One region of the Ewingella sp. S1.OA.A_B6 genome, then DNA from elsewhere that is predicted to be linked to it. Evidence: predicted binding sites of a transcription regulator. Region 1 holds the regulator's gene; each other region holds the start of a gene.
What was found. Region 1 encodes PurR, which represses purine synthesis genes. Its sites were predicted from a motif close to CANGCAAACGTTTGCNTG; they were not measured.

Region 2: the regulator PurR is predicted to act here: its motif matches at 6,578-6,595, upstream of cvpA (colicin V production protein).
Region 3: the regulator PurR is predicted to act here: its motif matches at 3,334-3,351, upstream of rbsD (D-ribose pyranase).
Region 4: the regulator PurR is predicted to act here: its motif matches at 2,092-2,109, upstream of purT (formate-dependent phosphoribosylglycinamide formyltransferase).

Annotation. Positions count from the first base shown of each region.
Region 1 covers NZ_JBLJFK010000001.1:764,803-772,889, reverse strand. Annotated here, with positions in the region: gene ACMV8I_RS03800 (alkene reductase) at 1-564, shown strand, start outside; gene gloA (lactoylglutathione lyase) at 707-1,114, shown strand; gene rnt (ribonuclease T) at 1,203-1,913, shown strand; gene ACMV8I_RS03785 (Grx4 family monothiol glutaredoxin) at 2,005-2,358, opposite strand; gene ACMV8I_RS03780 (C40 family peptidase) at 2,858-3,700, shown strand; gene cydH (cytochrome bd-I oxidase subunit CydH) at 3,845-4,183, opposite strand; gene purR (HTH-type transcriptional repressor PurR) at 4,271-5,296, shown strand; gene punR (DNA-binding transcriptional activator PunR) at 5,351-6,256, opposite strand; gene punC (purine nucleoside transporter PunC) at 6,424-7,659, shown strand; gene cfa (cyclopropane fatty acyl phospholipid synthase) at 7,997-8,087, shown strand, end outside.
Region 2 covers NZ_JBLJFK010000008.1:60,018-68,104, forward strand. Annotated here, with positions in the region: gene pepT (peptidase T) at 1-114, shown strand, start outside; gene hisP (histidine ABC transporter ATP-binding protein HisP) at 199-972, opposite strand; gene ACMV8I_RS15195 (ABC transporter permease) at 1,044-1,757, opposite strand; gene ACMV8I_RS15200 (histidine ABC transporter permease HisQ) at 1,754-2,440, opposite strand; gene argT (lysine/arginine/ornithine ABC transporter substrate-binding protein ArgT) at 2,577-3,359, opposite strand; gene ACMV8I_RS15210 (UbiX family flavin prenyltransferase) at 3,698-4,270, opposite strand; gene purF (amidophosphoribosyltransferase) at 4,468-5,985, opposite strand; gene cvpA (colicin V production protein) at 6,017-6,508, opposite strand; gene dedD (cell division protein DedD) at 6,754-7,542, opposite strand; gene folC (bifunctional tetrahydrofolate synthase/dihydrofolate synthase) at 7,535-8,087, opposite strand, start outside.
Region 3 covers NZ_JBLJFK010000011.1:114,020-122,106, reverse strand. Annotated here, with positions in the region: gene rbsB (ribose ABC transporter substrate-binding protein RbsB) at 1-388, opposite strand, end outside; gene rbsC (ribose ABC transporter permease) at 412-1,383, opposite strand; gene rbsA (ribose ABC transporter ATP-binding protein RbsA) at 1,390-2,895, opposite strand; gene rbsD (D-ribose pyranase) at 2,903-3,322, opposite strand; gene kup (low affinity potassium transporter Kup) at 3,531-5,399, opposite strand; gene ravA (ATPase RavA) at 5,692-7,200, shown strand; gene viaA (ATPase RavA stimulator ViaA) at 7,204-8,087, shown strand, end outside.
Region 4 covers NZ_JBLJFK010000001.1:616,145-624,231, reverse strand. Annotated here, with positions in the region: gene yebF (protein YebF) at 1-278, opposite strand, end outside; gene dbpA (ATP-dependent RNA helicase DbpA) at 543-1,925, opposite strand; gene purT (formate-dependent phosphoribosylglycinamide formyltransferase) at 2,224-3,402, shown strand; gene ACMV8I_RS03015 (YoaH family protein) at 3,503-3,682, opposite strand; gene pabB (aminodeoxychorismate synthase component 1) at 3,848-5,224, shown strand; gene ACMV8I_RS03005 (CoA pyrophosphatase) at 5,242-5,823, shown strand; gene ACMV8I_RS03000 (L-serine ammonia-lyase) at 6,048-7,412, shown strand; gene ACMV8I_RS02995 (EAL domain-containing protein) at 7,750-8,087, shown strand, end outside.

The DNA.
Region 1 (8,087 bases):
ATTGAAATCCATGCCGCACACGGCTATCTGTTGCACCAGTTCTTGTCCCCGGCATCAAACGTGCGTAACGACATCTACGGCGGCAGCATCGAAAACCGTACCCGTCTGACCCTGGAAGTGGTTGATGCATCCATTGCTGAAATCGGTGCAGATCGCGTGGGTATTCGTATTTCTCCACTCGGCCCGTTCAACGGTCTGGACAACGGTGAAGATCAGGAGCAAGCCGCACTGTATCTGCTCGATGAATTGAACAAACGCAAACTGGCTTACCTGCATATTTCCGAGCCAGACTGGGCAGGTGGTAAGCCTTATTTAGAATCCTTCCGCGCAGCAATTCGTGCCCATTATCAAGGTGTGATTGTCGGTGCGGGTGCGTACACCCCTGAGAAAGCCGAAGAGTTGCTCGCAAAAGGGTATATTGATGCCGTTGCCTTTGGACGCAGCTATATTGCCAATCCGGACTTGGTTGAACGTCTGAAAAGCCGTGCCTCGCTGAATGAACCAAAAGCTGATTTCTTCTACGGCGGCGGCGCACGGGGCTACACCGATTACCCAACGCTGTAAGATTGCCATTATCAGGTGAGAGGGGACTATCCAAGTCCTGCTAATGCGGTAGCCGTACCCTTCGGCTGCCGCGTTTTTTGCCTGTGCAGTGACAATCAGTTAGTCTGTGATTCATTACTTACCCCCGCAATCAGAGGACATTATGCGCTTACTTCATACCATGCTCCGCGTCGGCGACCTACAACGCTCAATCAAGTTCTACACTGATGTTCTCGGTATGCGCCTGCTACGTACCAGCGAAAATACCGAATACAAATACTCACTGGCATTCGTGGGTTATACCGATGAAAGCGAAGGCGCAGTTATCGAACTGACCTATAACTGGGATGTTGGCAGCTACGATCTGGGGACTGCTTATGGACATATCGCTTTGGGTGTTGATAACGTGGCGCAGACTTGCGAAGACATTCGTAAAGCGGGTGGAAACGTGACCCGTGAAGCTGGTCCGGTGAAAGGCGGCTCTACTGTTATCGCTTTTGTTGAGGATCCAGACGGCTATAAAATCGAACTGATCGAATCTAAACATGCCGGTCGGGGTCTGGGAAAATAATCCTATTTCTACATCAAGGGCGCCAGAGCGCTCTTTTTCTTGCCCTTTTCCCACCGGCACCCTGTAACCTCCGCAAAAATTTGTCATAATGCGCGCTGAATTCGATAAAGATAAGAAACTGATGGCCGAAAATAGTGACACTAATGCCCTGAGAGGCCGTTTTCGTGGTTTTTACCCAGTAGTTATCGATGTAGAAACTGCAGGATTTAACGCAAAGACTGATGCGCTGCTGGAAATTGCCGCAATCAGTCTGAAAATGAATGACGATGGCTGGCTGGAAACCGACGAAACGTTGCATTTCCACGTTGAGCCTTTTGAAGGATCGATTTTAGTGCCGGAAGCTCTGGCCTTTAACGGTATCGATCCTACTAATCCCCTGCGAGGGGCAGTAAGCGAGTACGATGCTCTGCACGCTATTTTCAAAGCCATCCGTAAAGGAATGAAAGAACAAAACTGCAACCGGGCGATCATCGTTGCGCATAATGCCAACTTCGATCACAGCTTTTTGATGGCGGCGGCGGAACGCGCTGGACTAAAACGCAACCCGTTCCACCCCTTTGCCACTTTTGATACAGCGGCACTAAGCGGGTTAGTACTCGGTCAGACCGTACTGGCTAAAGCCTGTATTAGTGCGGGCATGGTCTTCGACAGCAGCCAGGCACATTCGGCGTTGTATGATACCGAACAGACCGCGGAACTATTTTGTGAGCTGGTGAACCGCTGGAAGCGCCTTGGTGGCTGGCCGTTGCCTGTCAACGTAGACGACGAAGAGAGCCAAACTGCCGACAGCGAAGAGTAGTTATTGGCTGGAAACAGAAAATTTCTTAAAAAAAAGAGCGTCTCGTCATGAGCCGCTCTTTTTATTGCTTCCTGGCACCTGCGGGCAGATTTTATTCTGGCTGCGGCTCTTCAGAAGATTTGTACTTCTCTGCCGTTTCCTTGATCAGCGTCTGCAACTCACCGCGCTGATACATTTCAATCACGATGTCGCAACCACCGACCAGTTCACCATCCACCCACAATTGCGGGAAGGTTGGCCAGTTGGCGTACTTAGGCATTTCCGCGCGAATATCCGGGTTTTGCAAGATATCAACGTAAGCAAAACGTTCGCCACAGGCAGAAAGCGCCTGAACGGCCTGAGCCGAAAAACCGCAGCTTGGCAGCTTGGGTGAGCCTTTCATGTAAAGAAGAATTGGGTTTTCGGAAACCTGCTTCTGAATTTTTTCTATGGTAGTCGTGGTCATTTATTGCTTCCTCAAGCCAAAACTGGCTGTCACGGTCATTACTCATTGATGCGCTGGGCGCTGTCTGGAAATGTGCGCCATTTGTCGCTTAACATTTGTCACCTAACGTCTATTGTAACGATGGAGAGCTTTGGATAAAAACGCCATTTTTTACAGGGTCTTTTAATCGATATCGTTTTAACTGTTTTGTTTCGTCACTTTTTTATAAAAGTGCCTAGCGGCTCGCAATAATAAACATTCATTCAGAATAACATTTTTGACCGTTGAGTTTAACTCTCTTATGACAGAGTGAGTCTGATCAGAGTACATCTTCAACGCTCTGAAATAAGATGGTTTTTAGAACTAAAGATGCCTATTTTTACAGCATTTAAAATGCTATTAACTTTTTCTCACAATATGATCTAAAATCGAAGCAATTCGTGCTGTTTTATCGGGTTCTTTTAGGTAATACTCTGACATCTCTGATGTTTAACCTTGGGCCAATATTGGTAACGACGCCATGCGTTTATTGTTTACGCTTTCTGTGCTGCTCTTTACCCAGCTATTTCTAAATCTGGCGTATGCATCGCCACATACTAATGTTGCCGCTGAACAACGAAAAAGCCATGTCAGTCAGGCCAAGCCTGACGATCGACGAAAGCGCAAAGCCGTTGCCCGAAGCAGCAAAAAGTCCAAGTCAGAGCCGGTAGTAAAAGAAAAGAAAGCAAAAGTTAAAGAAGCGAAAAAAATCACCAGCACCAAACTCGTTCGCCATCAGCGCTCGGTAAATAAAAACGTCAAAACGACGAAGAATGAAGTAATAGCGAAGAAAGGAAGCCGAACGATAGCAAAAAATGAGACCAGTAAAAAAGCCTATGGTCGCCATCGAAAAACCAAGGGCTTACTCGCGAAAGAGAGTAAACCAATCGCATTAAGCGCTGCACATAAAAAAAGATATCAACATGCGCAACAGACTGCGATGACCAAGCTGATGCATCAGGTCGGCAAACCCTATCGCTGGGGTGGAACCTCACCGAATACCGGTTTCGATTGCAGTGGTTTAGTGTATTACGCGTACAAAGATCTGATTCGTATCAAAATGCCTCGTACTGCCAACGAAATGTACCATCTTCGTGATGCGGCACCGGTCAAACGTGGCGAGCTGGAAAGTGGCGATTTAGTCTTCTTTAGAATTAATAATCGCGGTGCGGCAGATCACGTAGGTGTTTATGTTGGCAACGGTAAATTCATTCAGTCTCCGCGTACAGGTGAAGAGATCAAAATCACCTCACTGGGCCAAGATTACTGGCAAAATCACTACGTAGGAGCGCGTCGGGTTATGACGCCTAAAACGATTCGTTAAGTCAGTGGTTACGCTAATCAGCGATGAATAGCATTTAACGAAACGTTTATGAAACTTCAGACTGCAAAATAAAAGGGCGTTTCCTGTAACAGGAATCGCCCTTTTATTTTGTTTTTCACTCACCACGTATAAAGTGCAACTACTTCAGTTCATTACTGCTGTAAAACTGAAAGCAACAATCACTGCCAGTGCGCCGACCACAGTAATGAGAGCAAATTTCAAATTGGTATCCATTAAAACCCCTTTCGGATCAAATGTGGCTTTATCATAAGCCATACAGTTTGTGTGCCAACGCATTTTCTCACAGTTTTGTTTTAAAATCTCGTGATCATCCTCCAGGTTATAAAGACTTTTTACTTCCCCTTTAGTCAGATATAAGAGAAAATTAGCGGTTACCACGCTGCGTGCGGGTAGATTCATTCCGATGCTCTTTTCAGACGGTTGTACTTCTCTGAAAAACCCACCAAAGATTTGACTGCTCATCCACACTTCAGCAGTCAAATCCACGCAGGCAAACGATTAACATAATGCTAACGTGCTGAAGCACGTTAGACAGGAGTCATTCTTTTCATGGCAACGATAAAAGATGTCGCAAAACGGGCTGGCGTTTCCACCACAACCGTGTCGCACGTCATCAATAAAACACGTTTCGTCGCCGAAGAAACTAAAGCCGCCGTGCAGGTTGCGATTAAAGAACTGCACTATTCACCCAGCGCGGTGGCGCGTAGCCTCAAGGTCAACAACACTAAATCCATCGGTTTGCTCGCGACATCCAGCGAAGCACCCTATTTTGCCGAAGTGATCGAAGCGGTTGAGAACAGTTGCTATGCCAAAGGCTACACGCTGATTTTGTGTAACTCGCACAACAATCTCGATAAGCAGCAGGCGTATCTGTCGATGCTGGCACAAAAGCGTGTGGATGGTCTGTTGGTGATGTGCGCAGAGTATCCTGATGCCCTGCTCGACATGCTCGAAGAGTACCGTTCGATTCCGATGGTCGTGATGGACTGGGGCGAAGCGCGCAAAAACTTTACCGACAGCATTATTGATAATGCCTTTGCAGGCGGTTATATGGCCGGGCGCTATCTGATTGAGCGCGGCCATCGTGATATTGGCGTGATCCCAGGACAACTGGCCCGTAACACCGGTGGTGGCCGTTTCCAGGGCTTCGTTAAAGCACTGAACGAGGCCAATATTCCGCTACGTGAAGAGTGGGTGGTTCAGGGCGACTTTGAGCCGGAGTCCGGCTACCAGGCAATGCACAAAATTCTGATGCAGAAGCAGCGTCCGACGGCAGTATTCTGCGGGGGGGACGTCATGGCTATGGGTGCTATTTGCGCTGCCGATGAAATGGGCCTGCGGGTGCCCCAGGATATTTCTGTGATCGGGTATGATAACGTGCGCAATGCCCGCTATTTTTCTCCCGCACTCACCACTATCCATCAGCCAAAAGAGCGTCTGGGCGAGATGGCATTTACGATGCTGCTGGATCGCATTATCAGCAAGCGTGAAGAGTCGCAAACCATCGAAGTTCATCCAAAACTGATTGAGCGTCGCTCAGTAGCCGATGGACCTTACCGCGATTATCGCCGTTAGTTCCGATCATTTCGGCTCTTCCAACCCGTAACACCTGCACTTTTGCAGGTGTTTTTAATTGCGCAACCACTCCTGATTGAGGGTTGCCGTATCGCCCAGGTAATCCAGAAGCCATGCAAGAGATGGAGACTGATTACTTTGGTCCCAGGTCAGGCAACAGGCACTCTCAGGAAAAGCGGTTGCCAGCGTCAACACGCTGAGTTTCTGTTGCACTATCCATGTTTCAACCAGATGCACAGGCATCATACCCACACACAGACCTTCACGCAGGCAGTCCATGGCGCAGGTCCAGTCGGGAACCACTAAGCGGCGCTGATTATCCAGCGTCCAGGTATCCCGCTTAGGTAGGTTCCGCGAGGTGTCTTCAATGCACAGAGCCGGATAAGCGCGGAGTTGCTCGTCAATAAGTGGCGCTGTCAATGCCGCCAGAGGATGACCCGGGCTGACGACACAGTGCCAGTCCATAAAACCCATATCCCGAAAGCTGAAACGTCCGCCGGTGGGGACGGCGCGCGTTGCACCGATGGCCACATCCGCACGCCCATCCACCAAGGCATCCCACACGCCGTTAAACACTTCTGAGTGGATAATCAACTCGGTATCGGGAAAGGTTCGATAGAAATCAGTAATAAGACGCCTTAATCGGTCCGGTTTGACAATGCGGTCTACCGCGACATTTAGCTGCCCTCGCCAACCATTGGCAACTTGTTGGCATTGACGCCGCGTGGCTATCATTTTTTTGATAAGCAGGCGCGCCTCTTCAACGAAAACTTGACCTGCGGCAGTCAGTTCCACATCGCGATGACGCCTTTCAAACAGCGGCACGGCCAGCCACTGCTCCAATTGACGAACGGTATAGCTGACAGCAGAAGGCACTCGGTGCAGCTCTTGTGCCGCAGCGCTAAAACTTCCTGTACGCGCCACTGCATCGACCACTTCCAGTGAATATTCTGACCACATACTCTCCCGCCCCTTCTGCTTTCAATTTTTTTGATACAAGAGCGCAAATATTAACGTTTCACAAGGGGCAAGCCAACCTATTACACTGCGCGCCTGAGACTTCCTGCACGTTGTGCCGCTACTGATTTATTTTCGCGTAACAAACATCGCATAAAAAAGAGAAATTCATGAAACCCTCCTTCGGATTTATGCTCTACCTCGCCGGGTTGAGTATGTTGGGCTTTTTAGCCACAGATATGTACCTTCCAGCTTTCAGCACCATGCAAACCACGCTGGTCACCACGCCCGGACTAATCAGTGCCAGCCTAAGTATTTTTCTTGGTGGCTTTGCCATCGGTCAACTGCTGTGGGGGCCGCTGTCTGACAAACTCGGGCGCAGACCTGTGCTTATCGCTGGCCTGACGCTTTTCGCGCTCGGTTGTCTGGGAATGATATGGGTGGAAAATATCTATCTGCTGCTGGCACTGCGCTTTCTGCAGGCTATTGGCGTGTGTGCAGCAGCCGTAAGCTGGCAAGCACTGGTTATTGACCGCTACTCTGCCGACGTCGCCAAACGTACTTTTGCGACCATTATGCCGTTGGTCGCATTATCCCCTGCCCTTGCACCCCTTATCGGCGCATGGGTATTGAACCACTTTGACTGGGAAGCCATTTTCGCCCTGCTGCTGGCCATTGGTGTTCTGCTGTTAATTTTCTCTTTCCGCATTCGCGAAACTCAAAAATCTGCCGTTGGCCAAAAGGCCGACCGGATCAGCTTTTTCAAACTTTTAGCTTCATACGTGTTCAGCGGTAACGTACTTATTTATGCTGCTTGCTCGGCAGGATTTTTCGCCTGGCTGACCGGTTCGCCCTTTATTCTCAGCGACATGGGATATACACCAGGCATTATCGGCCTGAGTTATGTTCCTCAGACTATCGCTTTCCTGGTGGGTGGATTCGGCTGCCGCTTATTGATCAGCAGAATCGATGGCAACCGCATACTTCCCTGGTTGCTCGCAGGGTATGCGCTGAGTGTCGTCGCACTTTATCTGGTGGCAACACTCACTAACGCTTCGCTGATCACCTTACTGATCCCGTTCTGCCTGATGGCGCTGGTTAACGGTGCTTGCTACCCGATTGTTGTCGCCAACGCGTTGATGCCGTTTCCTGCCAGCACAGGCAAAGCGGCTGCGTTACAAAATACATTGCAATTAGGTTTGTGCTTTATTGCCAGCCTGTTGGTTTCTGCGTTTATTGCCTGGCCGTTACTGGCGACCGTTACCGTTATGCTGGGAACGTTGGTATTGGTTGCACTTGGCTTCATGATGGTTAAGAAAAGTGCTAAGCAGGACAATACGATGAAAGCCACAATAAAAAAGCAATTGAAAACAGTCGAAGGGAAAAATGCTAACCAACTGTCATAATAACCTTATGTGACAGTAACTTAAACAATATGCCCGCCGCGCGTGATTTGTTATTGAGAATGCGCGCAGGCGAGCCTATACTCAAAAAAACCGATAAAAATAATATTTATACAATGCTTTTTCGCAAATATTTTCTGGGTGCGGGTCGTGTGTCACGTTTTATACCAAAGTTTTTCACGCGATAGCCTCTCAGGTTGCGGGTTTTCTTCTAATTTCCTCTGTTCATAGTTGCATATCAGATAAGGCGGATTACCGTCTGTTCTCATAATGACCTGCATAAATTGCCTTGGTTTCCCCGGCAGGTTAATAAGTCAGAAGAGCAAGTGATGGAGAAGCTATGAGTTCATCGTGTATAGAAGACCTGAGTATTCAGGACAATCATTGGTATCGCATCGTCAATGAAATGTTGAGAATGGCAGATGTACAGA
Region 2 (8,087 bases), on a different contig from region 1:
TTTACCGGCGCTCATAACTTCCACTCGAAGTATGAATTCCTGCCGGTCAGTTCTTTTGTGAAATCCTACGAACTGACCGTTCAGCTCTGTCTGCTGGCCGCCAAAGACGAATGATTCCCAGCCCCTTCCCCTGGCAGGGGAAAGGGCTGGTCGAACGGTGATTTAGCGCTTCCCCTGCGAAGGGGTGGAAGTTATTCATTATTTCAGAGCACCCGACAGGAACTGCTGCAGGCGGGTACTTTTTGGATTGCTGAAGACTTCCGCCGGATCCCCTTCCTCTTCGATCAGACCTTTATGCAGGAAAATCACATGATTTGAGACATGGCGGGCGAACTCCATTTCGTGAGTCACCACCACCATCGTTTTCCCCTCTTCTGCCAGCTTCTGCATAATACGCAGGACTTCGCCTACCAGTTCTGGGTCCAGCGCAGAGGTCGGTTCGTCAAACAACAACACCTCAGGTTCCATCGCCAGCGCACGGGCAATAGAGACACGCTGCTGCTGCCCACCGGAAAGATTTACCGGATATTTTCCCTGTGCACGCGCATCGATACCCACTTTATTCAAATACTTCACCGCACGCTCACGCGCTTCTGCCTTGCTCAGCCCCAGCACCTGCACCGGTGCTTCCATCACGTTTTCCAGCACCGTCATGTGGCTCCACAGGTTGAAATGCTGAAATACCATGGTCAGCTTGGTACGCAATAATTGCAGCTGCTTTTTGTCGAACACTCTCAGTTGGCCGTCGGTGTCGCGCACCATCCGGATGTCCTGATTATTGACGCTGATAGAGCCTTCACTCGGTTTTTCGAGGAAGTTGATGCAGCGCAAAAACGTACTTTTCCCCGATCCCGATGATCCAATGATACTGATCACATCACCGGCATTGGCAGAGAGCGACACGCCCTTGAGGACTTCATGATCTCCGTAGCGTTTGTGCAGATCGAGAACCGCTAATTTATTTTCTGCCATGATGTTTTATCCAAAAGTTATTACTCAAATCCTTCAAGCTGCATCAAGGCAGCAGGAAGGATAACGCTAATTCAGTGGGCTTGAGGCTTAACGTGCCTCAGCCAGCGTTTCTCCGCCAGGCGGAACAGACTAATTAAGACAAATGAGATACACAGATAAATCACCGCAGCGATACCAAAAGCGTAGAACGGCTGATAGGTGGCCGAATTGATGTCGCGGGCGATTTTCAGCACGTCAGGCACTGTGGCGGTGAACGCCAGCGCCGTGGAGTGCAGCATCAGGATCACCTCATTGCTGTAAGCCGGTAACGCCGTGCGCAATGCCGAAGGCAAAATAATGCAGGTATAGAGTTTGAAGCGCGAGAAACCATAAGCATTCGCCGCTTCAATCTCACCGTGCGGCACCGCGCGGATCGCGCCGGCGAAAATCTCAGTGGTGTAGGCGCAGGTATTTAGCGTCAGCGCGAGAATGGTACAGTTCAGGCCGCTGCGGAAAAAGGCATTGAGAAAATCGGTGCCACGCACGATCTCCAGACTGTACATGCCGGAGTAGAAGACCAGTAGCTGCACATAGAGCGGCGTGCCGCGAAACACATAGGTATAAAGCCAGATAGGTAAGCGGATGAATTTGTTCGACGACACGCGGCCTACAGCCATCGGTATCGCCAGCAAACCGCCGATGACGACAGAGCTGATTAACAGCCACAGCGTGACGGCCAGGCCGGTAAAACGGTAACCGTCACTGTAGAGTAGCGACTTGCCGTATTGTTGCAGGATTTCAATCATAGCTCAGCCCTCTTCACGCCCAGCGAATAACGGCGTTCGAGCCATAACAGTACTCCGTTGGAAACCGTCGTAAACACCAGATAAATCACGCCCGCCACGATGGCGAAATAAAATGGCTGATAGGTGCCTTTACCGGCCAGTACCGTGGCCTTCACCACATCATTCAGGCCAAGCAGTGACACCAATGCGGTGGCTTTGAGAATCACCTGCCAATTGTTGCCAATGCCAGGTAGCGCAAAGCGCATCATGGCCGGGAATAAAATTCGCCGGAAGATTTGTGTGCTGGAGAAACCAAATGCCGTAGCAGCTTCGATTTGCCCGCGGGGAACGGCCATAAAAGCGCCACGGAAGGTTTCGGTGAAATACGCACCGTAGATAAAACCCAGCGTAATGATACCGGCACCGAGCGGATCAATATCAATCTGCGCCATACCTAATGATTCTGTCACGCTGTTCAGGAAGATCTGCAGACCGTAGAAAATCAACAACATCAGAACTAAATCTGGCACACCGCGAATTAGCGTCGTGTAACAACCAAAAAATCCTGAGATAAGACGGCTTTTGGAGAGTTTTCCACCCGCACCGATTAAGCCAATAATGACTGCCAGCACAACGGATGAGATGGCCAGTTCCAGTGTGACCAATGTGCCCTGGATAATGACGCCGGAATACCCATATAGCATGCTTTTTTCCTGTCTTTGACCGACATCTGTCGCAGGTTATTGTTATGCAGACAATGTTACACCGACAAATAGTGCAAATAATTGGCTGGTTACGGCCTGCCAGACAGCAGGCCGTAGAGCGCTATTGCTGAGGTGATCAGTCGCCGTAAACGTTAAAGTTGAAGTACTTCTTCGCCAGCTTATCGTAAGTACCGTCTTTACGTATTTCGGCAAATGCCTTGTTCAATGCAGCTTTCAAATCACCATCGTCTTTACGCAAGCCCATACCGGTGCCCACACCAAAGAATTTATCGTCTTTTACTGCCGGACCTGCAAAGACATAGCCTTTACCTGGAGCCTGTTTCAGGAAGCCTTCGCTGCCTGCCACTTCATCCTGGAAAGCCACGTCAAGACGACCGGAGGCCAAATCTGCATAAATCAGATCCTGGTTCTGGTAAGCCACCACGTTAATACCTTTTGGCTGCCACAAGGCGTTAGCATAGGCTTCCTGAGTGGAGCCTTGCAGGACACCCACGCTTTTACCTTTCAGCGCCTCCAGCGTTGGCACAATCTTGGTGCCTTTCGGTGCGATCAGACGCGCGTTAGCCGCATAGAGTTTGTCAGTGAAATCAATTTCCTGCTGACGTTTTTCGGTGATGGACAGGGAAGAGATGATGGCATCTATTTTCTTGGCTTTCAGCGACGGAATAAGCGCATCAAAGTCACTTTCCACGAAAGTACATTTAATCTCAGCACGTTTGCACATTTCGTTGGCTAAATCGATATCAAAACCGACCAGTTTACCGCTAGAGTCTTTTGACTCAAAAGGAGCGTATGTCGGATCGGTGCCGATCTTAATGTCTTTAGGGACAGCAGCAAAGGCGCTGCTAACGCTGGCTAACGCCAATACCAGCGGAAGAACCTTGAACAACTTTTTCATACATTACCCTCAGTCATTAATCGTTTGTTGTGGTTGGTCATTTCTGTTGTGTTAGAACATCTTTTTATTATTGGTCATGCCGGTGCAGCTAACGGGAACTGTGTTCCCCTCTGTTTGACTATGCAGTTTTCATGCCGATTATCCTCCAGTCAGGTTAACTGGCCACCATCAGGCCGATGCGATTAAAATTGCAGCAAGATAACGTCGGGATTCAACAGGATGAATAGCGCACAACCACAGAGTGCTACAGAAATGCACCAAAATGAAACAGGCAATGTTTTAATTTGGTGCAATGTTATCAATTTGTACAAAAGGTGGGCTTAAATGGGGAAATACGTCTAGCGTCCGCCCTGCCATCGAACAAATAGATCTTCCGGCAGCTCGATATCAAACTGGTCAATCACCCGGTTTACGGTCTGATTGATAATATCATCGACGCTAACTGGACGATGATAAAACGCAGGAACCGGCGGCATGATCACCGCACCGAGCTCGGCAGCCTGCGTCATAAGACGCAAATGGCCCAGATGCAACGGCGTTTCACGCACGCAAAGCACCAGACGTCGGCTCTCTTTGAGCACCACGTCGGCGGCGCGGGTCAGCAGACCGTCGGTATAGCTGTTCACAATGCAGGAGAGAGTTTTAATCGAGCAAGGTAAAACCACCATCCCAGTCGTTTTAAAGGAGCCGGAGGAAATGCTGGCGGCGATATCGCGGGAATCATGCACGACGTCGGCCAGTTGCTGAACATCACGCAGCGACAGGTCGGTTTCCAGCGTCAATGTCTGGCGGGCAGCGTTGCTCATCACTAAATGGGTTTCGACATCGGCAACGCTTTGCAGAACCTCGAGTAACCGGACGCCAAAAATCGCGCCGCTCGCGCCGGAAATGCCGACAATAAGTCGTTTCATGAAAACTGCCTCTGAAGAATTGCACCGGAAACGGTGCACTGACTAACCAAAAAGTTATTTTGATGACTTTGCCGCAATGTCCGGGGATAAGCAAGTCCGCCCGGCAGAGGGTTCACAAGGAATTTCACCCACAAAAAAGGCGCGCCCGCCAGGTGAGTTCACCGGACGGCACGCGCCGCGAAAAGCGTGCTTAAAAATCAGCCTTCGTTGTGCATTTCCAGATTCTCGGCTTCCTGCTGGCCGCGTAACGCCTGAGCGTCATCGTTGCGCAGAGATTCAAGATACTCGAGGTAATTCTGGTCAACGTCTTTGGTGACATAGACGCCATCGAATACTGAACACTCAAAATGCTCAATATCAGTGTTGTCTTCTTTCACTGCGGCGATCAGATCACTGAGATCCTGGAAAATCAGTGCATCAGCGCCAATCATCTGCCTGATTTCGCTGACTTCGCGACCATGAGCAATCAGTTCGTTGGCGCTTGGCATGTCGATACCATAAACGTTCGGGAAACGAATTTCCGGTGCCGCTGACGCCAGATAAACGCGTTTTGCGCCGGCTTCACGCGCCATCTCAACGATTTGCTGAGAAGTCGTGCCACGCACGATAGAGTCATCCACCAGCAGGACGTTTTTATCACGGAACTCGGCACGGTTGGCGTTCAGCTTGCGACGTACCGACTTACGACGTTCCACCTGACCCGGCATGATAAAAGTCCGGCCCACGTATCGGTTCTTCACAAAGCCCTGACGATAAGGCTTGTCGAGGATCCGGGCGATTTCCAGTGCGATATCACAGGAGGTTTCCGGGATCGGAATTACCACGTCGATGTCCAGATCTTCCCATTCACGGGCAATTTTAGCCCCCAATTTCTGCCCCATGCGCACACGGGCGCTGTAGACGGAAATTTTATCGATGAAAGAATCAGGACGCGCGAAATAAACATACTCGAACAGGCACGGATTGTACTGAGGGTTTTCAGCACACAAGCGAGTAAACAACTGGCCTTTTTCGGTGATATACACCGCTTCACCCGGCGCAACATCACGCAGGAACTCAAAGCCAAGCGTGTCCAGTGCGACGCTTTCTGACGCCACCATGTACTCGTTACGACCATCTTCCAGCGTACGCTTACCGATAACCAGCGGGCGGATACCGTGCGGATCACGGAACGCCAACATGCCATGACCGATGATCATCGCCACACAGGCATAGGCGCCGCGGATTTTCAGGTTCATGGCAGCCACGGCGGCGAACACGTTGTCAGCTTCCAATGGATAGTGCTGAAAACGGTCAAGCTCACTGGCAAGAATGTTAAGCAGAATTTCGGAGTCAGAAGTGGTGTTCACGTGGCGGCGTTGGCCTTCGAACAGGTTACTTCTCAAGTCGTGGGCGTTGGTCAGATTACCGTTATGGGCAAGGGTAATGCCGAACGGAGAGTTGACGTAAAAAGGTTGAGCTTCAGAAGCGCTGGAACTGCCAGCCGTTGGGTAACGAACATGGCCAATGCCCATGTTGCCCTGCAAGCGTAGCATATGCCGTGCTTCGAACACATCTCTCACCAGGCCATTGGCTTTCCGTAAACGGAAATTATTATTGGCGTCAATGGTGACGATGCCTGCGGCATCCTGCCCACGGTGTTGTAACACCGTTAACGCGTCATAAATCGACTGGTTTACCGGCGTGAAACCGGCGATACCGACAATACCGCACATGTTGTCTTTTCCTCATCAGCGCTGCCAAAAACTAGAGATGTTTTGGCAAGAAACTCGACGTGCTCTGCAGGTAGTCAAAGAACCACCTGATGATATAACTGAACTGCGGGATCAACTGAGACTGTTTCCAGTCCTCACTTTGTGAAAAACCGGTAAAGGTATCCAGGAAGAACAACATCGCGGAGACAATCAATACGCCGCGTAGTGCGCCGAAGCACACCCCCAACACTCTGTCAGTGCCGGACAACCCGGTTCGCTCAACCAGAGAGCTAATCACATAGTTGACAATTGCACCTACGATCAACGTCGCGATGAACAAGATGGCAATTGCGATCCCATTTCGAACCAATTCATCTTCGAAACGTGTGAAATAGATGGCAAGGTACGGGTAGTAATGACTGGCAACAAAGAAGGCGCAAGCCCAGGTTACCAGTGATAAGGCCTCTCGAACAAAACCCCGGACCAGGCTAACTAAAGCAGAAAACCCAATAACCGCAATAATGACGTAATCAATCCAGACCATTAACTATTCCAGTGTGTAATGTAGCCACGTCCGCCTCTGGCACCCATTTCGCGGCGAATTCTAACAGAAAAAGAAAACGTTTGCGTAGCGGAAATCTGCCGGTCGAACAAATTAATAAGCGCGATGAAAAAAACCTCAATCACCGCAGAAACCTAGAAGATCCTCAATTAACGATCTTATAGAAAAAGGGCACAAAACGCGTGCCCTTTTCTCTGTTTTAACCACCATATTCTACTACAGTCCGGCTATTTACCCGCGTTGTAACTGCGCACTTGCCCACTCAGTCCACTGATCTTATTCAATTGCGGCAGTGACGATTCCAGCTTCTGTTTCGACGCATCAGGACCGACGAAGATGCGGGTAATTTTCCCCTGCACTGGCGTACTCGGTACCGTGTAGGCACGGAACCCGGACAAACGCAGACTGGCGACAATCTCATTAGCTTTCGACGCATTATTCAGCGCACCGAGCTGAACTACATAAGACTGCCCGGCGGGCGCTTTCTCTTCCACCTGCGGTTTGTTCTCAACTTTTGGCGGCTCAACGGCTTTCGGTTGCTCAGTCACTTTGGGCTGTTCAATCGGCTTAGGATGAACCGGCTTCGGTTTTTCTACTGGCTTGGCTTCCACCATTGGCTTGGGCTCAATGACCTTCGGTTTGGTCGGTGCCGGGCGCGCTGGCTGCACCTGTTTTGGTGGCTCAGTATTTTGAGTAACAGGGGATACCGGCGTTAGGGGCTGCGCATCGGTGTCATCTGGCAGTTCCTGACCCGAATTTGCCGGTTGAGTGACCGTATTTCCCTTACCATGCACCGCTTCCACGGCCCCTTCCGGCGGCTGGGCAGGCAACGACTGCGATACCGACGGCACCACGTCCTGCTCTTGCGTGTCCCCCGGTTTCGGCACTAACGGAATCGATGCAAACTCATCCTCATAGTGCTTTTTCTTCCCGTCAAGCAAACCCGGCAAAATGATCACGCCAAGCGCGACCAGAATGATGGTCCCGACCAGACGATTTTGAAACTTACTAGCCACTGGTTTTCCCCGCGTCTAAAGCAGCCATCACGTGCGCTACGGTATGAAATGATCCGCAGACAATCACAATATCCTGACTATCAGCATCCTGCATCGCCTGTTGCCAGGCACTAACGACGTCCGTGAACTGATGCGCTTGCTTCAGATGCACGGCCAGTTCTTCTACGCTGGCACCGCGCGGACCTTCCAGCGGTGCGCAGTACCATTCATCAATTTGTTGTTCCAGACAGGCCAGCGTACCGGCAATGTCCTTATCATGCAGCATTCCCACAACGGCGCGTACTTTCCCCCCGTTGCGCGGCAGCTCACTCAGCCGCCCGGCCAAATAAGTCGCGGCATGTGGATTGTGGGCAACGTCGAGGATCAGCCGTGGCGACTCACTCAGGATCTGGAAACGTCCCGGCAATTGGGCCTGTTGCAAACCACTGCGAATAGCTGCCCCGGAAATATCCAGCGTGGAATAGTGCAAAGCCGCCAGTGCTGTAGCGGCATTCGGCAATGGCACATTAGGCACCGGTAAATCATCCAGCGTCTCCCCGCCGGCT
Region 3 (8,087 bases), on a different contig from region 1:
TATCAGAAGCAACATGACTGGCAACCACACCTTTGGTCGCCTGACGGTCCAAAGTGATAACAGGGATCTTAGCCTGATTGGCCATCGCCACGGCGTTACCTACTGCGTCAGAGTCGGTTGGGTTGATCAACAGCAGCTTGGTGCCGCGTACTGTCAAGTCCTGCACGTTAGCAAGCTCTTTCGCCGGGTTGTTCTGTGAATCCAACACCACCAGGTTGTAGCCCAGTTTGTCAGCTTCTTTCTGTGCACCGTCTTTCATCGAAACAAAGAACGGGTTATTCAGCGTAGAAACTACCAGCGCGATAGTGTCTTTTGCCAGCACGTTGGCACTGAACGAGGCGGTGATTGCTGCGGCGGAAACCCAGACTGCCAATTTTTTCATATTCATGGTCATAATTCCTGTAGGAGAGATTATTTGTTGCTTTTGTTATCTACCAAAACCGCCAGCAAAATGACGACTGCTTTGACGATCATTTGGTAGTAGGAGGAGACACCTAATAAATTCAAACCGTTATTCAGGAAACCGAGGATCAGTGCACCGATCAACGTTCCGACAATACGTCCTTTACCACCTGACAGGCTGGTTCCTCCCAAAACAACAGCGGCAATCGCGTCCAGCTCGTAACCGGTACCGGCAGTAGGTTGCGCAGAAGACAAACGCGCCACTTCAATAATGCCAGCCAAAGCCGCTAATAGACCGCACAGGGAGTAGACGATAATTTTCACTTTATCAACGCTGATACCTGACAGACGCGTAGCAGACTCGTTACCGCCCAGCGCATAGATATAGCGACCTAAACGGGTGTGATGCAGCATGTACCAGGCCGCAGCAAACACCACTACCATCAACCAGACCGGTGTAGGAACGCCGAGTGGGCGACCAATACCAAACCAGCCAAAGGTATCTGCAACATCAGTGAAACCGGTGCTTATCGGGCTGCCGTTGGTGTAAACCATCGTCACCCCGCGCAGCAGCAACATCATCACCAAAGTGGCGATGAATGCCTGAACTTTACCTTTGGCGACAATGATCCCGGTTATGGCGCCAACTCCGGCCCCCACGGCCAGCGCTGCCGCCACGGCCACCAGCGCATTCACTTCCAACCCGACCACCGAAGCCGCAACCGCACCGGACAACGCCAGAAGAGAACCCACTGACAGATCGATACCCGATGTCAGAATCACCAGCGTCATACCTACAGCCATAATGGCGTTGACGGACGTCTGTTGAAGAATATTGAACAGGTTATTCACCGTGAAGAAATTCGGGCTCATCGAAGAGACCACGGCAATCAGCACCAGCAGCGCAATCAGCGATTTCTGCTCTAATAACCATTCTTTAGTGAACCAGCGTTTTTTCGCTGACAATGTTTGAGAACTCATAGTTGATTACTCCTGCGTCACGCCGTATTGCTTGCCGACAGCGGCTGCCATCAACACTTCTTGCGTTGCCTGTTCTATCGGGAATTCACCGCTTAAATGGCCTTCATGCATCACCAGGATCCGGTCACTCATGCCCATTACTTCCGGCATTTCAGAGGAAACTAAAATGATGCTTAAACCCTCGCGCTTGAACTGGTTTATAAGCTGGTAAATCTCTTTCTTGGCACCGACGTCAACGCCACGCGTCGGTTCGTCGAGGATCAATATTTTAGGGCGGGTCATCAGCCCACGGGCAATCGCCACTTTTTGCTGGTTACCGCCAGACAGCAACCCAATAGGCTGCATCATTGACGGTGTTTTGATATTAAACATGCGGATGAAATCACCTACAGCCTGCTGCTCGTCGGCATGCCTGAGACTACCGCCTGCACGGCTGAAATAGCGCAGCGCCGTCAGCGACATGTTCTCTTTGACTGACATCCCGAGCACCAGACCATCACGCTTACGGTCTTCTGAGATATAAACAATACCGTTCGCCAGACCGTCCTGAGGCGAGTGAGTCACCACTTCGCGACCATCCAGAGCCACATAACCCGCTTTACGCGGCAGCGCGCCGTATAAAATCTTCATCAGTTCGGTGCGCCCTGCTCCCATCAAACCGGAGACACCGAGAATTTCTCCACCGTATAAATTGAAACTAACGTCTTCAACGCCGGGACCAGAAAGGTTACGCACCTGTAAACGCAGGGCACCGCGTTCCTGATTCAGGCGCGGATATTGCTCTTCTAGTTTGCGGCCCACCATCATTTCAATCAGGGTATCTTCCTGCAATTCGCTGACTGGGCGTTCAGCAATGAACTGCCCATCCCGGAACACGGTAACGTCATCGCAAATTTCAAAAATCTCTTTAAGCCTATGCGAGATGTAGACCACGCCACAACCCGCAGATTTCAATTCACGGATCACGTTAAATAAAGAGGCGGTTTCGGTATCGGTCAGCGCATCAGTAGGTTCATCCATGATGATGACACGCGATTCAAAGCTCAGTACTTTGGCGATTTCCACCATTTGCTGGTCGCCTATCGACAGTTCGCCGACCAGCCGATGGCTGCTATAGCGCAGATTCAGACGAGCGAGCAGTTTGTCTGCCTCGGCATACATCTTTTTCCAGTTGATGCGGCCAAAACCGTTAACGAATTCGCGGCCAAGAAAGATGTTCTCAGCAATGGTCAACTGAGGGATCAGGTTGAGTTCCTGATGGATAATGCCAATCCCGGCATCCTGTGAAGCTTTAGGGCCGTTGAATGCGGCTTCCTTACCAAGGAAATAGACTGAACCGGCATCCTTTTGGTAGATACCCGTCAGCACTTTCATCATGGTGGACTTGCCCGCGCCGTTTTCACCCACCAGCGCCATAACACGTCCCGGATAGACGCTCAACGCCGCACCGGAAAGTGCTTTTACGCCAGGAAACGCTTTATCAATCCCTGTAAGTTGCAGCAAAGGTTGCATAAAGGCCTCAGAAGGTTACGCCGGCACACAGAATGATGTTCGCATAGGGCGAACACTCCCCGCTGCGGATCACCGCCCGGCTTTGTTCAGTTTGTGCCTTGAAAGCATCATGGCTGATGTAATCCAAGGTAATGGCGTTTCCCTGATGTTGCTCAAGTTGTTTCAACTGCGCGAGTAACGCTTCATGGAGTCGAGGATTCTTTTCGATTATTTCCCCGGCGAGTATCGCCCGCTCAACCTGCATCTCATGTGTCACAACCTTTAAAACCTGTAAGAAGGTGGGGACACCTGCAGTCAGCGCCAGATCGATGCGTTGGGAAGATGCGGGTACCGGTAAACCGGCATCAGCAATAACCAGCTGATCGGTGTGGCCTAACCTGGCAATGATATGTGAGATTTCGGCATTCAAAAGCAGTGATTTCTTCATAGTAACTCCAACAGCGAAACGTTTCGCTCACTGATGAGTTTAGGAATCTTTAGAAATCTGGCAATGGTCTTGTGGCGAAATTGTGATCACCGTCGAAACGTTTCGCTGGTTCATTGAGAAAAGAGCGGGGAATTTGAGTTATTGCATTTTTAGGCGTTTAGAAATGCGAAAGGGCACCCGAAGGTGCCCTCTGCCATCTTGTCAAAAATCAGATTTCTACCTGCGTTCCCAACTCGATAACGCGGTTCGGTGGAATTTCAAACTGATCAGGCGCGCGCAACGCATTGCGGCTCAAGGCTATAAACAGTTTGCCACGGAAATAGAGATACCATGGGCGCTTGGTAAGGATCAGTGACTCATGGGACATAAAGAACGAGGTTTCCATCATCCTGCACGGCAAGCCTTCCAGCCCACAGCGATGGAAGACCTCCTCCACGTTCGGCGTCTCTTTGAAACCATAGCTGGCGACAACTCGCCAGAAGGTTGGCGATAGCTGTTCGATAGTGACACGCCGGACGTTATGAACATAAGGCGCATCTTCGGTACGCAGCGTCAGTAACACCACTCGCTCATGCAACACTTTGTTGTGCTTGAGGTTATGTAACAGTGCAAATGGAATGATGTTGATTGCACGCGACATGTAAACAGCGGTCCCCGGAACGCGCATCGGTGGCGATTTCTCCAGCGAGGCAATCATCGCTTCCAGCGAATTTCCATGTTCATGCATACGCCGCATAAGGCGGAAACGTTCGCTTTTCCAGGTCGTCATGATGATAAACATGCACAGGCCAAGCGTCAGCGGTAGCCAGCCACCGGAGAACAGTTTAGTCGCGTTAGCGGCAAACATTGGCACGTCGATAAGGAGCAGCACAACTAACAAAATGCCGACCAGGAAAGGCTTCCAGTGCCAGTTTTTCAGCGCTACCGCACAGGCAAGAATACTGGTCAGTACCATCGTGCCGGTTACAGCAATACCGTAGGCCGCAGCCAGATTACTGGAGTGCTCGAAGCTGGCGATAACGATCACCACGGCGATATACAGCGTCCAGTTAATGACGGGAATATAAATCTGTCCCGCTTCCATTTCCGAGGTGTGGATAATGCGCATCGGCGGCAAATAGCCCAAACGAACGCCCTGACGAGTCAGGGAGAAGATACCCGAGATAACCGCTTGCGAGGCAATAATGGTGGCGAGAGTAGAAAGGATCAGAAGCGGGATAATTGCCCATTCAGGTGCCAGCAGAAAGAACGGGTTCTTGATAGCCTCAGGGTTTTTCAGCAGCAGTGCGCCCTGACCGAAGTAGTTGAGCACCAGCGAGGGCAACACAAAGCTAAACCATGCCAGACGAATTGGGAATTTACCAAAATGGCCCATATCAGCATAAAGCGCTTCCACACCTGTGATCGACAGCACCACGGCACCGAGAGCCAGGAACGAGAAGGACTTGTGCTCGATAAAGAAGTTAACCGCCCACATCGGGTTCATCGCCCGTAGCACTTCCGGATTTTGAGCAATACTGTTGATACCCAGCACCGCCAGCGTCAGAAACCACAGTAGCATTACCGGCGCAAACAGCTTGCCGACAATGCCGGTGCCGTGCTTCTGAATAATGAACAGTAAGGTAAGAACGGTAATAGAAAGAGGAACGATATAAGGATCAAGTGACGGCGCAGCAATCTCAAGACCTTCCATCGCGGACAGAACCGAAATCGCCGGCGTTATCACCACCTCACCATAGAAGAAACTGCCGCCGATCAACCCCAGTATGACCAGTATGGCGGTGTTTCTGGAGGAGGTATTTCTTCCTGCCAGTGACATCAGCGTCAGGATACCGCCCTCACCGGCATTGTCTGCACGCATCACAAACGTGAGATATTTCAGCGAGACAATCAGGATCAGCATCCAGAATATTAGCGACAGAAAGCCGAAAACAACGCTGGGTTCAACACTGAAGCCATAGTGGCCGGAAAAACACTCTCTCAGGGTATATAAAGGACTGGTGCCAATGTCGCCATAGACCACACCAATGGCGGCCAAGGTTACTGCCGGGAGTGACCGTTTATGTTCTGTGCTCATAATTGGTTTCTTATGCTGCTCTTTTATGACAAAGAATTCCGTAAACGAAAAAGGTACGCTCAATCCTTGATGCCCACTAAACGGCGCACAGTATGCACGAATAAAACAGATTGCCTATCCTTATGTGCGTAAGAAAACACATGTTCGGACAATAGATGGTGTAATTTTTATAATAGAAAATTTCTAGTAATCAACAAGCTATACCACTAAAAAAAATCATGGTTTATTATCCCTGCCCAGTCCACTATTCATTCACGTATGTCATTAATTTAACGAAAGCGGAAGACTCAGTATGGCGTATTCCCCCCTACTTGCAGAACGGATCACCCGTCTTGCCAATGCTTTAGAAAACGGCTTATATGAGCGTCAGGAAGCTATCCGTATGTGCCTGCTGGCAGCGCTGTGCGGTGAAAGCGTCTTTCTACTTGGGCCGCCGGGTATAGCCAAAAGCCTAATTGCTCGACGCCTGAAATTTGCTTTCCGCAACGCCCGCGCATTTGAATACCTGATGACCCGTTTTTCCACACCAGAAGAGGTTTTTGGCCCACTCTCTATTCAAGCTCTGAAAGATGAAGGGCGTTATCTGCGCCTGACGCAGGGCTACCTGCCGGAAGCTGAAATCGTCTTTCTGGATGAGATCTGGAAAGCCGGTCCGGCCATTTTAAATACCTTGCTAACCGCCATCAACGAGCGGCGTTTTCGCAACGGTGAACGCGAAGAGGCCATTCCTCTGCGTCTGCTGGTCAGCGCATCCAATGAACTACCTGAAGCTGACGGCAGTCTGGAAGCACTCTACGACCGTATGCTAATCCGCCTGTGGCTGGATAAAGTCCAGGATAAGCAGAATTTCCGCGCCTTACTCACCACGCGCCAGAATGAAAGTGCCAACCCGGTGCCCGAAGCGCTGAGCATCAGCGATGAGGAGTATCAACAATGGCAACCGGAGATTGATAAAGTCATCCTATCCGATCCCTGCTTTGAATTAATTTTCCAGTTGCGTCAGCGGCTGGACGCACTGGACACAGCCCCTTACGTATCCGACCGTCGCTGGAAAAAGGCCCTGCGCCTGTTACAGGCATGTGCCTTCTTTAGTGGCCGTCAGGCCATCACGCCTGTCGACCTGATCCTGCTGAAAGATTGTCTGTGGCATGACCTGAACACCTATCATCTTTTGCAAACGCAAATCGAACAGATGATCACCGAACAGGCCTACCAGCAGCAAACATTATTAATGAAGCTGCGCCAATTGAATCAGGAGTGGATGCAATATCAACAACAACAGAGCTCTCGTCAGTCGATTAAAATGAACAAGAAAGCCGGTATTTTCAGCCGTAAGCCGCAGTACAATCTGCCAGATTCGCTCTCGGCCACCAACCTGACTTTATTGCTGCAAATGCCACTACATCTGCATGATATCCAGGTCTCTCATTTACTGGTCGAGCGGCCGGTGCTGGAAGAGTGGCTCAATAAAGGTGGCGCGCTGAAAGCGAAACTCAACGGTATAGGGTTTGCACAAAATATTGATGCTGAAGTCGATGAAAAACTACAGCTGGTGGTGAGGGATATCAGCCGCCAGGCAACTCCGCTGACACTGCCGGGTAAAGAGCATATTGCCGTACCTGATGAGATGAAAAATACCCTTGAAGCGCTCACAGCTAAACTCAATCAGCAGAGGCATGAATTTGGCCAGCAGCAGAACTGCCTGTTTGTCGCCGCTACCTGGACGGCAAAAGTTGAAGCCAGTCTGGTCGCTGTCTCCGAACAATTACTTCACCAGCAACAGCTGTTCAGCGGGCACTGACCGATGCTCAGCCTGGAGTCTCTCGATATTTTACTGTCGATCAGCGAAGGCGAACTGATCGACGAGTTAATCATTGGTTTATTGGCGACGCCACAGTTGGCGATTTTCTTTGAAAAATTTCCACGGCTTAAGCGGGCACTAACCAAGGATCTCCCCGAATGGAAATTCCGCCTGCGCCAGAGGATCCATGAAACTACGGTTCCGCCAGATCTGGCCAAAGAGTTCTATCTTTATCAGCATTGTCAGCAAATAGATGCTGCCACTTTTCAGTCTGAACTGGCAGGGCTGGTGGATTCACTCGATACGCTGAACTCTCCTTTTATTACCGAAGCCCGCACGCTGCAGCAAAATGCCGATGAGAGGCGCAGCCCGCGAACCGGAAACAGCTTTCACACGCTGTTTCTACAGCGTTGGCGGCTGAATCTTACTTTCCAGACGGTGACCGTTCATCATCATCTGCTCGAACAGGAGCAGGAACAACTGCAGGAAGAGTTACAGCAGCGGTTGGAACTGAGCGGCGAACTCTCCCCTTTATTGGCCGAAAATGATGCAGCTGCCGGACGTCTCTGGGACATGAGTAAAGGACGACGTCAGCACGGTGAGGTGCAATCACTGGCGCGTTATGGCAGCTTTTTGCAGCAACAACCTGAACTGCAAAGGCTGGCAGAGCAACTTGGGCGCAGCCAGAGAACCAAAACCAGCACGCAGGATGACGCAAAAATGGAAGAGCACCGGCTGATGGTGCGTGAGCCCGCCACCGTGCCAGAAGAGGTCAATGGCATCCATCAAAGTGATGACATTCTGCGTCTGATGCCAACCGAGCTCGGCACGCTGGGCATCCCGGAATTGGAGTATGAGTTTTACCGGAGATTACTGGAAAAGCGCTT
Region 4 (8,087 bases), 150 kb from region 1:
ACCGGAACGCTCCATTTGGCATTGTCACCCGTAATGCTGTCAGGTGAGATCCATACCACCGGCGTTGAGGTGCCAAGGATTTTCTTATCTGCATCCCATCGGGTGATGCGGTTTTGCAGGAAATCACGTTTCACCAGCGCGGCGATTTCATCTTTGCTGGCATTGCTGCACGGCGCGATAGTCGCGGTTCGGTTTTCAGTTTCCGCCGCCTGCGCGATATGCACCACACTGCTCAATCCAGCCACTGCTATTAATGCGCCAACTATTACTGTTTTCATGTACCGTCTCCTGATCGCTATTTTCAATCCCTGGTGACCACTGGATGGACTAATATCCTTATTCCGCAAAGGGTCATCGTTAACGGGGACATAATAATCCCGAACAAGGACATAACACAACGTTAACATGAAGGCCGTACATTAAGCACATGACCAAATTCATTGGCGTTGCACCACGTCAGCAAGCCAATGCGCTCGCTCGCTTACCTACGTAAGTGATTAGGGCGCATCAATGCGGATACAATCTCAAGTATGATGGCTACATTAGCGTAAAATAATCGCCTTGCAGTTTTTCCCTTTAATCTTACCTTCCTGCAAATGTTGCAGAGCTTTTTTGGCGCTCTTCTGGCGGATAGCAACATAGGCATGAATCGGGAACATATCGATTTTACCCACTTCTGCCGCCGTTAGCCCGGCTTCGCCGGTCAGTGCACCCAGAATGTCACCCGGACGAATTTTGGCTTTGCGGCCACCGTCAATACACAGGGTAGCCATTTCGGCATCCAGCGCCACCGGCGAAGAAGACAGTACCTGCGCTGCAGGCTGCCAGACTACGGTCTGGTGGGTGTAATCTTCCAGTGCGTGCACGCGAACCATTTCCTGTGGCGTGACCAGGCTGACCGCAAGGCCACTGGTACCAGCACGACCGGTACGGCCTACGCGGTGAACGTGTACTTCCGGATCAAAAGATAATTCGTAGTTAATGACCAAACCCAACTGTTTGATATCCAGACCACGCGCCGCAACGTCCGTAGCCACCAGAACGCGGCAACTCCCGTTGGAGAAACGGACCAGCACACGATCGCGGTCACGCTGTTCGAGATCGCCGTTCAGCGCCAGCGCACTGATACCCTTGCCCTCTAGCGCTTCGTACACTTCCTGACAGTCACGCTTGGTATTACAGAACACCACGCAGGAGGCTGGCTGATGCTGATAAAGCACCGCCGTTAACAGTGTCAGACGCTGCTGGCGTTCGGTTTCAATAAACACCTGCTTGATATCCGCAATGTCATCCTCACCCTCAATTTCAACATTCAAAGGCTGACGCTGAAATTTATTACTGATGCGCTCAATGCCACTTGGGTAAGTTGCAGAGAACAGCAATGTCTGGCGATCCTGCGGTGCGTAGCTCACTACATCTTCAATATCTTCACTGAAACCCATGTCCAGCATGCGGTCAGCTTCATCCAGTACCAGCACTTTCAACTGGTCGAGCTTGAGTGTGCCTTTACGCAGGTGCTCCTGAATACGGCCCGGCGTGCCAACGATAATATGCGCGGGATGCACCAGCGATTCGAGCTGTGGCCCGATAGACTGACCGCCACACAAAGTGAGAATTTTGATGTTTTGGGTGAAACGCGCGAGCCGGCGCAGCTCTTTGCTCACCTGGTCGGCCAGTTCGCGAGTTGGGCAGAGAACCAGTGCCTGGGTGACAAATTGGCTAACGATAATTTTATCCAACAGACCGATACCAAAGGCAGCCGTCTTGCCACTGCCCGTTTTGGCTTTCGCGCGGACGTCCTGCCCTTGCAGAATGGCTGGCAACGACGCGGCCTGAATCGGCGTCATTTCGGCGTAACCCAGCTCAGACAAGTTAGAAAGTTGCTCAACGGGCAAAGTCAGGACAGAAAATGAATGCGTGCTCAAGGCGATAACTCTTTATATAAGGCAGAAAATTCGAGGCAGCGGCAGAAAACATGACGCCATGGTTTGGCATAAATAATAACAGAGACGTGACTTCACTGCCTTATCCGCTGAACCAGACGCACAAAAAAAACCGCACAGAGTTTTACGCGAGCCACCCGCCGGAAGCTGCGCAATCGTTTTCGTTGCCAATTTTTTCATATATAATACTGCCGACCTGTTTCAGGCCAACTGGCGTTCACAGCTTATAACGCTGCCGCCTGTGTGCATTTCCCACCACCACAGATCAGGGTACGAAGCTATGTTAACCATCGGTACTGCACTGCGCTCTGGCGCAACTCGCGTGATGTTATTGGGCTCTGGCGAACTGGGTAAAGAAGTGGCCATTGAATGCCAGCGTCTTGGTTTGGAGGTCATTGCCGTTGACCGCTATGCCGATGCGCCGGCGATGCAAGTCGCTCATCGCAGTCATGTGATCAATATGCTCGACGGCGAAGCACTAAAACAGGTCATCGAAAGCGAGCGTCCTGATTTCATCGTGCCTGAAATCGAAGCTATTGCGACCAGTATGCTGGTGGAGCTGGAGAAACAGGGCCACAACGTGGTGCCATGTGCACAAGCGACGCGTCTGACCATGAACCGCGAAGGTATTCGTCGTTTGGCCGCCGAAACATTGCAACTGCCGACCTCAACCTACAAGTTTGCCGATGACGAAGCCTCGTTCCGTGCGGCGGTCAATGAGATTGGCTATCCATGTATCATCAAACCGGTGATGAGTTCATCCGGTAAAGGCCAAAGCCTGATCCGCAGCGAAGAGACACTGCTGCAAGCCTGGGAGTACGCTCAACAAGGCGGCCGGGCCGGTGGTGGACGAGTGATCGTCGAGGGGCTGGTTAAATTTGATTTCGAAATTACTCTGTTGACCATCAGCGCCATTGATGGGATTCATTTCTGCGCCCCTATCGGCCACCGTCAGGAAGATGGCGACTACCGCGAGTCCTGGCAACCGCAGCAGATGAGTGAACTAGCCCTGCAACGCGCCAAAGAGATCTCAGCCAACGTGGTTAAGGCGCTGGGCGGTAAAGGGCTGTTTGGCGTGGAACTGTTTATTTGTGGCGATGACGTGATATTCAGTGAGGTTTCTCCACGCCCGCATGACACTGGCATGGTGACGCTGATTTCTCAGGACCTGTCTGAATTCGCTCTGCACGTCCGCGCCTTCCTCGGACTGCCTATCGGGCTGATCCGCCAGTTTGGCCCGGCGGCCTCAGCCGTCATTTTACCGGAGCTAAACAGCAACAATGTCTCGTTTAGCGGGCTGGAGCACGCGCTGACAGGATCAAATCAGGTGCGTTTATTTGGCAAACCAGCAATCAGTGGTAAACGCCGTCTGGGCGTGGCGTTGTCGATTGGTGACAACGTAGAGCAAGCGGTTGAAACTGCGAAGCAGGCTGCGGCGGCAGTGATCGTGAAAGGCTAATTTTAGCCCCAGATTCAAAGTAATAAAAACGGGCCAGCAAAAGGGCCCGTTTTTTCATCGCATTGTTATATACATAATTTATGACTGAGTAGCGTGTCGGTTATTCGTCTTCGTCGTCAAAAATAGCGGTTACACGATCGCCTTTATGTTTAGCGCGAATTTCCTCTGCTACCGTAGCAATGGCTTCACCACTGCTCATTCCACCGGCCATCATCTCACGGATACGGTCGGCGGCCTGTTCCTGTTCGCTGTGTGAAAGTGAAGGCATACCTGCAAGCATGGGAGTGTCCTGTTTATGGGTACTGCATGAATTCGGATGAAAATGGCGCTATGTGAGCGCAACCATCATGATTGACCCGACAGTATACCCCTTCTTCTTCCGCTGGCCTATTCTATGCTAGGATCACAGCCTGTCCTGAAATTCTCCAGAACCGTGAAACCTGCCATGCAACCTGCCCATTCCCTGACATTTTATCAGCTTGATCACCAACCTGACGCCCTGCTCACGCGGTTTGCCCCGCTATCTTCACAGCCGTGGGCGATGCTTCTGCATTCCGGTTCCGCGCAGCATGCGCATAACCGGTTTGATATTCTGGTCGCCGATCCGCTGATTAAACTGACGACCCGGGGAGCAAAAACCGAAATCGTCTCGCGTCAGAACACGCTTTTCAGCGATGCAGATCCTTTTATGTTGCTGGAACAGCAGTTGGCGCAGTGCGGTTTACAGGCTGAGCCCCATCCTGACCTGCCGTTTTTAGGCGGCGCACTCGGCCTGTTTGGCTATGATCTTGGGCGTCGTATTGAAACTCTGCCTATCACGGCCCGGCAAGATATTCATTTACCAGATATGGCGGTGGGGATTTACGATTGGGCTTTGGTGGCCGATCATCACTTACAACGTCTGACGTTGGTGTGCCAGGGTGACCTTCAGGCCCGCCTAAATTGGCTGGAAGGTTTTTCAATCCCAACTGTCCCCGTGAAATTTAAGTTAAATAGTGGCTGGCAGGCAAACATGAGTCGCCAAGAGTATGGCGAAAAATTCCGTCAGATTCAGGAGTATCTGCTCAGTGGCGACTGCTATCAAATCAATCTGGCGCAGCGTTTTTCCAGCCGCTATTCAGGCGATGAATGGCAGGAATTTCTGCGGCTGAACGCGGCTAACTGCGCCCCCTTCTCTGCATTTATCCGCCTGGAAGATAATGCGGTTATGAGCTTTTCGCCGGAACGCTTCCTGTGGCTGGAAGGTCATCAGGTAGAAACGAGGCCAATTAAAGGTACGCTGCCAAGACTGGAGGATCCTCAAGCCGACGCCAGACAGGCATTACGCCTCGCCGCCTCAGAAAAAGATCGCGCTGAGAACCTGATGATTGTTGATCTGATGCGCAACGATCTGGGGCGCGTTGCGACGCCCGGCAGCGTGCGCGTGCCGGAACTGTTTGTGGTCGAGCCTTTTCCCGCAGTGCATCATCTGGTAAGTACCATCACGGCACAATTACCGCCAGAGTGCCACGCCAGCCAACTGCTACGCGCCTGTTTCCCCGGAGGTTCCATCACTGGCGCGCCGAAAATTCGCGCCATGCAAATTATCGAACAGCTTGAACCGCACCGTCGCAACGCCTACTGCGGGAGCATCGCCTATATCAGCTGCTGCGGCACCATGGACAGCAGTATCACCATCCGCACTCTGCTGACCGAAGCGGGCAATATTTATTGTTGGGCCGGAGGTGGCATCGTGGCCGACAGCGAAGAGCAGGCCGAATACCAGGAAACCTTCGATAAGCTCGCCTGCATTTTGCCGCAATTGGGAGTACAGCAGCCTTGATTAGGCCTGAAACGCCAATGGAGCCATCACGCTACTCACCGGCAGTACTGGAGTTTATCTGCCGCTTTCAACTCCAGCTACCCCCGACGCTGCCGTCTGCGGTGCGCGGGCATCGCCATGCTGCGGTGCTTATTCCGATCATCTGCCGCGAGCAGCCGACGCTGTTGCTGACCAGACGCTCAGACTTTCTGCGCAAACACGCCGGCCAGGTAGCCTTCCCCGGCGGTGCCGCTGATGCATCGGATCCCTCACTGATTGATACCGCCCTGCGGGAAGCGTACGAAGAAGTGGCAATCCCTCCCACTGACGTCAACGTGTTAGGTACGCTCGCACCGCTCGACAGCAGCAGCGGATTTCAGGTCACACCGGTGATTGGTTTACTGCCGATAGATGTGCCGTTACATCCCTGCGAAGACGAAGTGGCGGAGTTATTCGAGATCCCTCTCGAAGAGGCGTTTAATCTCGCCCGCTATCACCCGCTCGATATTCACCGTGGTGGGTTGCATCACCGAATTTACCTCTCATGGTATCAACAGCAATTTGTTTGGGGGCTGACCGCCGCCATTATTCGGCGACTCGCCGAGCAGATTCGCGTCTGAAGAATGGGCATTTATGGCTAAATAATTACAAGCTGATCACATTTTTGCTTCAAATTAATTTATTTCATGCGAAAAAAACAACTTTACGTCACAACCCCTTTTAGACTGTGTGTTAAGTCATGCGTAAAACTGCGATAATCCACTATCAATTACGAATTACACAGTAAATCTATCCGTGCATGCCGCATATTTCAGTGCCATCTCCCAAAACAGGAGTACTCAACGTGATTAGCGTTTTCGACATGTTCAAGGTCGGGATTGGCCCTTCCAGTTCCCATACTTTGGGCCCCATGAAAGCAGGCAAACAGTTCGCTGATGATCTGCTTGAAAAGGGCATAATGCCTGACGTGACGCGTGTTGCAGTGGATGTCTACGGTTCACTCTCACTGACCGGTAAAGGGCATCACACAGATATCGCCATTATTCTTGGCCTGGCGGGTAATAAACCCGATACGGTGGATATTGACGGCATTCCTCATTTTATCCGCGATGTTGAGCAACAAGAGCGTCTGCCGTTAGGTGAAACGCATCACGAAGTCGATTTCCCGCGTGATAGCGGCATGGTATTCCGTGGTGAGAATTTACCTAAGCATGAAAATGCGATGCAGATTCATGCTTTTGCCGGCGATACATTGCTTTATAGCAAAACCTACTATTCCGTTGGCGGGGGATTTATCGTCGACGATGAGCATTTCGGCCAACCGGTTCTCGACGAAGTAAGCGTGCCTTACGCCTTTAATTCAGCCAGTGAAATGTTAGCTAAATGCAAAGATGCGGGTCTCTCGCTGTCAGGGCTCATGATGCAGAACGAGTTGGCACAGCACAGCAAGCAAGATATCGAACAGTATTTCGAAACCATCTGGCGCACCATGCAGGCCTGTATCGATCGCGGTTTAAATACCGAAGGCGTATTGCCTGGGCCGCTGCGCGTACCTCGCCGGGCCTCTGCGTTGCGCCGTATGTTGGTCTCCAATGATAAACTGTCCAATGACCCGATGAACGTGATTGACTGGGTCAATATGTTCGCATTGGCGGTGAATGAAGAAAACGCCGCAGGTGGGCGAGTGGTAACCGCACCGACCAACGGTGCCTGCGGGATTGTTCCGGCGGTACTGGCCTATTATGACCAGTTCATAGAGTCGGTCAGCCCGGACATTTATCTGCGCTATTTCCTGACCTGCGGGGCTATCGGCATTCTCTATAAGATGAATGCTTCGATTTCAGGTGCGGAAGTTGGCTGCCAGGGAGAAGTCGGTGTTGCCTGCTCGATGGCGGCGGCAGGTTTGGCCGAGTTGCTGGGGGGAAGCCCGGTTCAGGTCTGTATTGCCGCTGAAATAGGCATGGAGCACAACCTGGGGCTTACCTGCGATCCGGTGGCCGGTCAGGTGCAGGTTCCCTGCATTGAGCGCAACGCTATTGCTTCGGTGAAGGCCATTAACTCAGCCCGGATGGCGCTGCGTCGTACCAGTGAACCACGGGTTTCACTCGACAAAGTTATCGAGACCATGTACGAAACGGGTAAGGACATGAATGCCAAATACCGTGAAACTTCACGAGGTGGGCTGGCTATCAAAGTACAATGTGATTAAATCAGTCTAACGCCTAATCTCTGAGCAGCATCCTGTTTTCTTCATGAGAATCGGGATGCTGCCGCAGAAAATGTTTTACACAGCGATGTGTACGGTAATATCACCTCTATTAACAAAAACCCTCTGTATTATCTGGAACATCCATTTCAGAGTATTGCATTTGGCCTTCATGCTGCGGCATTCTGATCATCTCGAAAAACACAGTTCCCTAATCTTTTTTACTTACAAAAACTCAATAAAACCAATAAGCTGCTATAACAGTAAAGGTAAGAACAAAGGTAATTATAAGTGACGGTGTCACTATCTTTGAAAATAATGAAACACAAGGATTATCCGGATGTATTTCAACCAGATTGCGCTCGCGAAATATCGCTACTATCGCCTGGCTCTGGCTGCAGCTGTCGGGTTGCTCACACTCATCCTGATCCTAAGCATCCGCATCTATGAACAAAGGCGGGTGATCAATCAAGACCAGCAGCGTATTGCCCGCCACACGATTCAAAAATTGGAAACATTGTTACAACCTGCCACTTCGGTCGCCTTCGCCCCGCTCATTCAGCCCGGCCAAAATTGTTTATCGCAGCAGCCCATGCTGCAACAGATGGTGGCACGATTACAGACACTACGCACTATTGCGCTGGTCAGGGATGGCAAAGTCCTCTGCTCCAGTCTCGC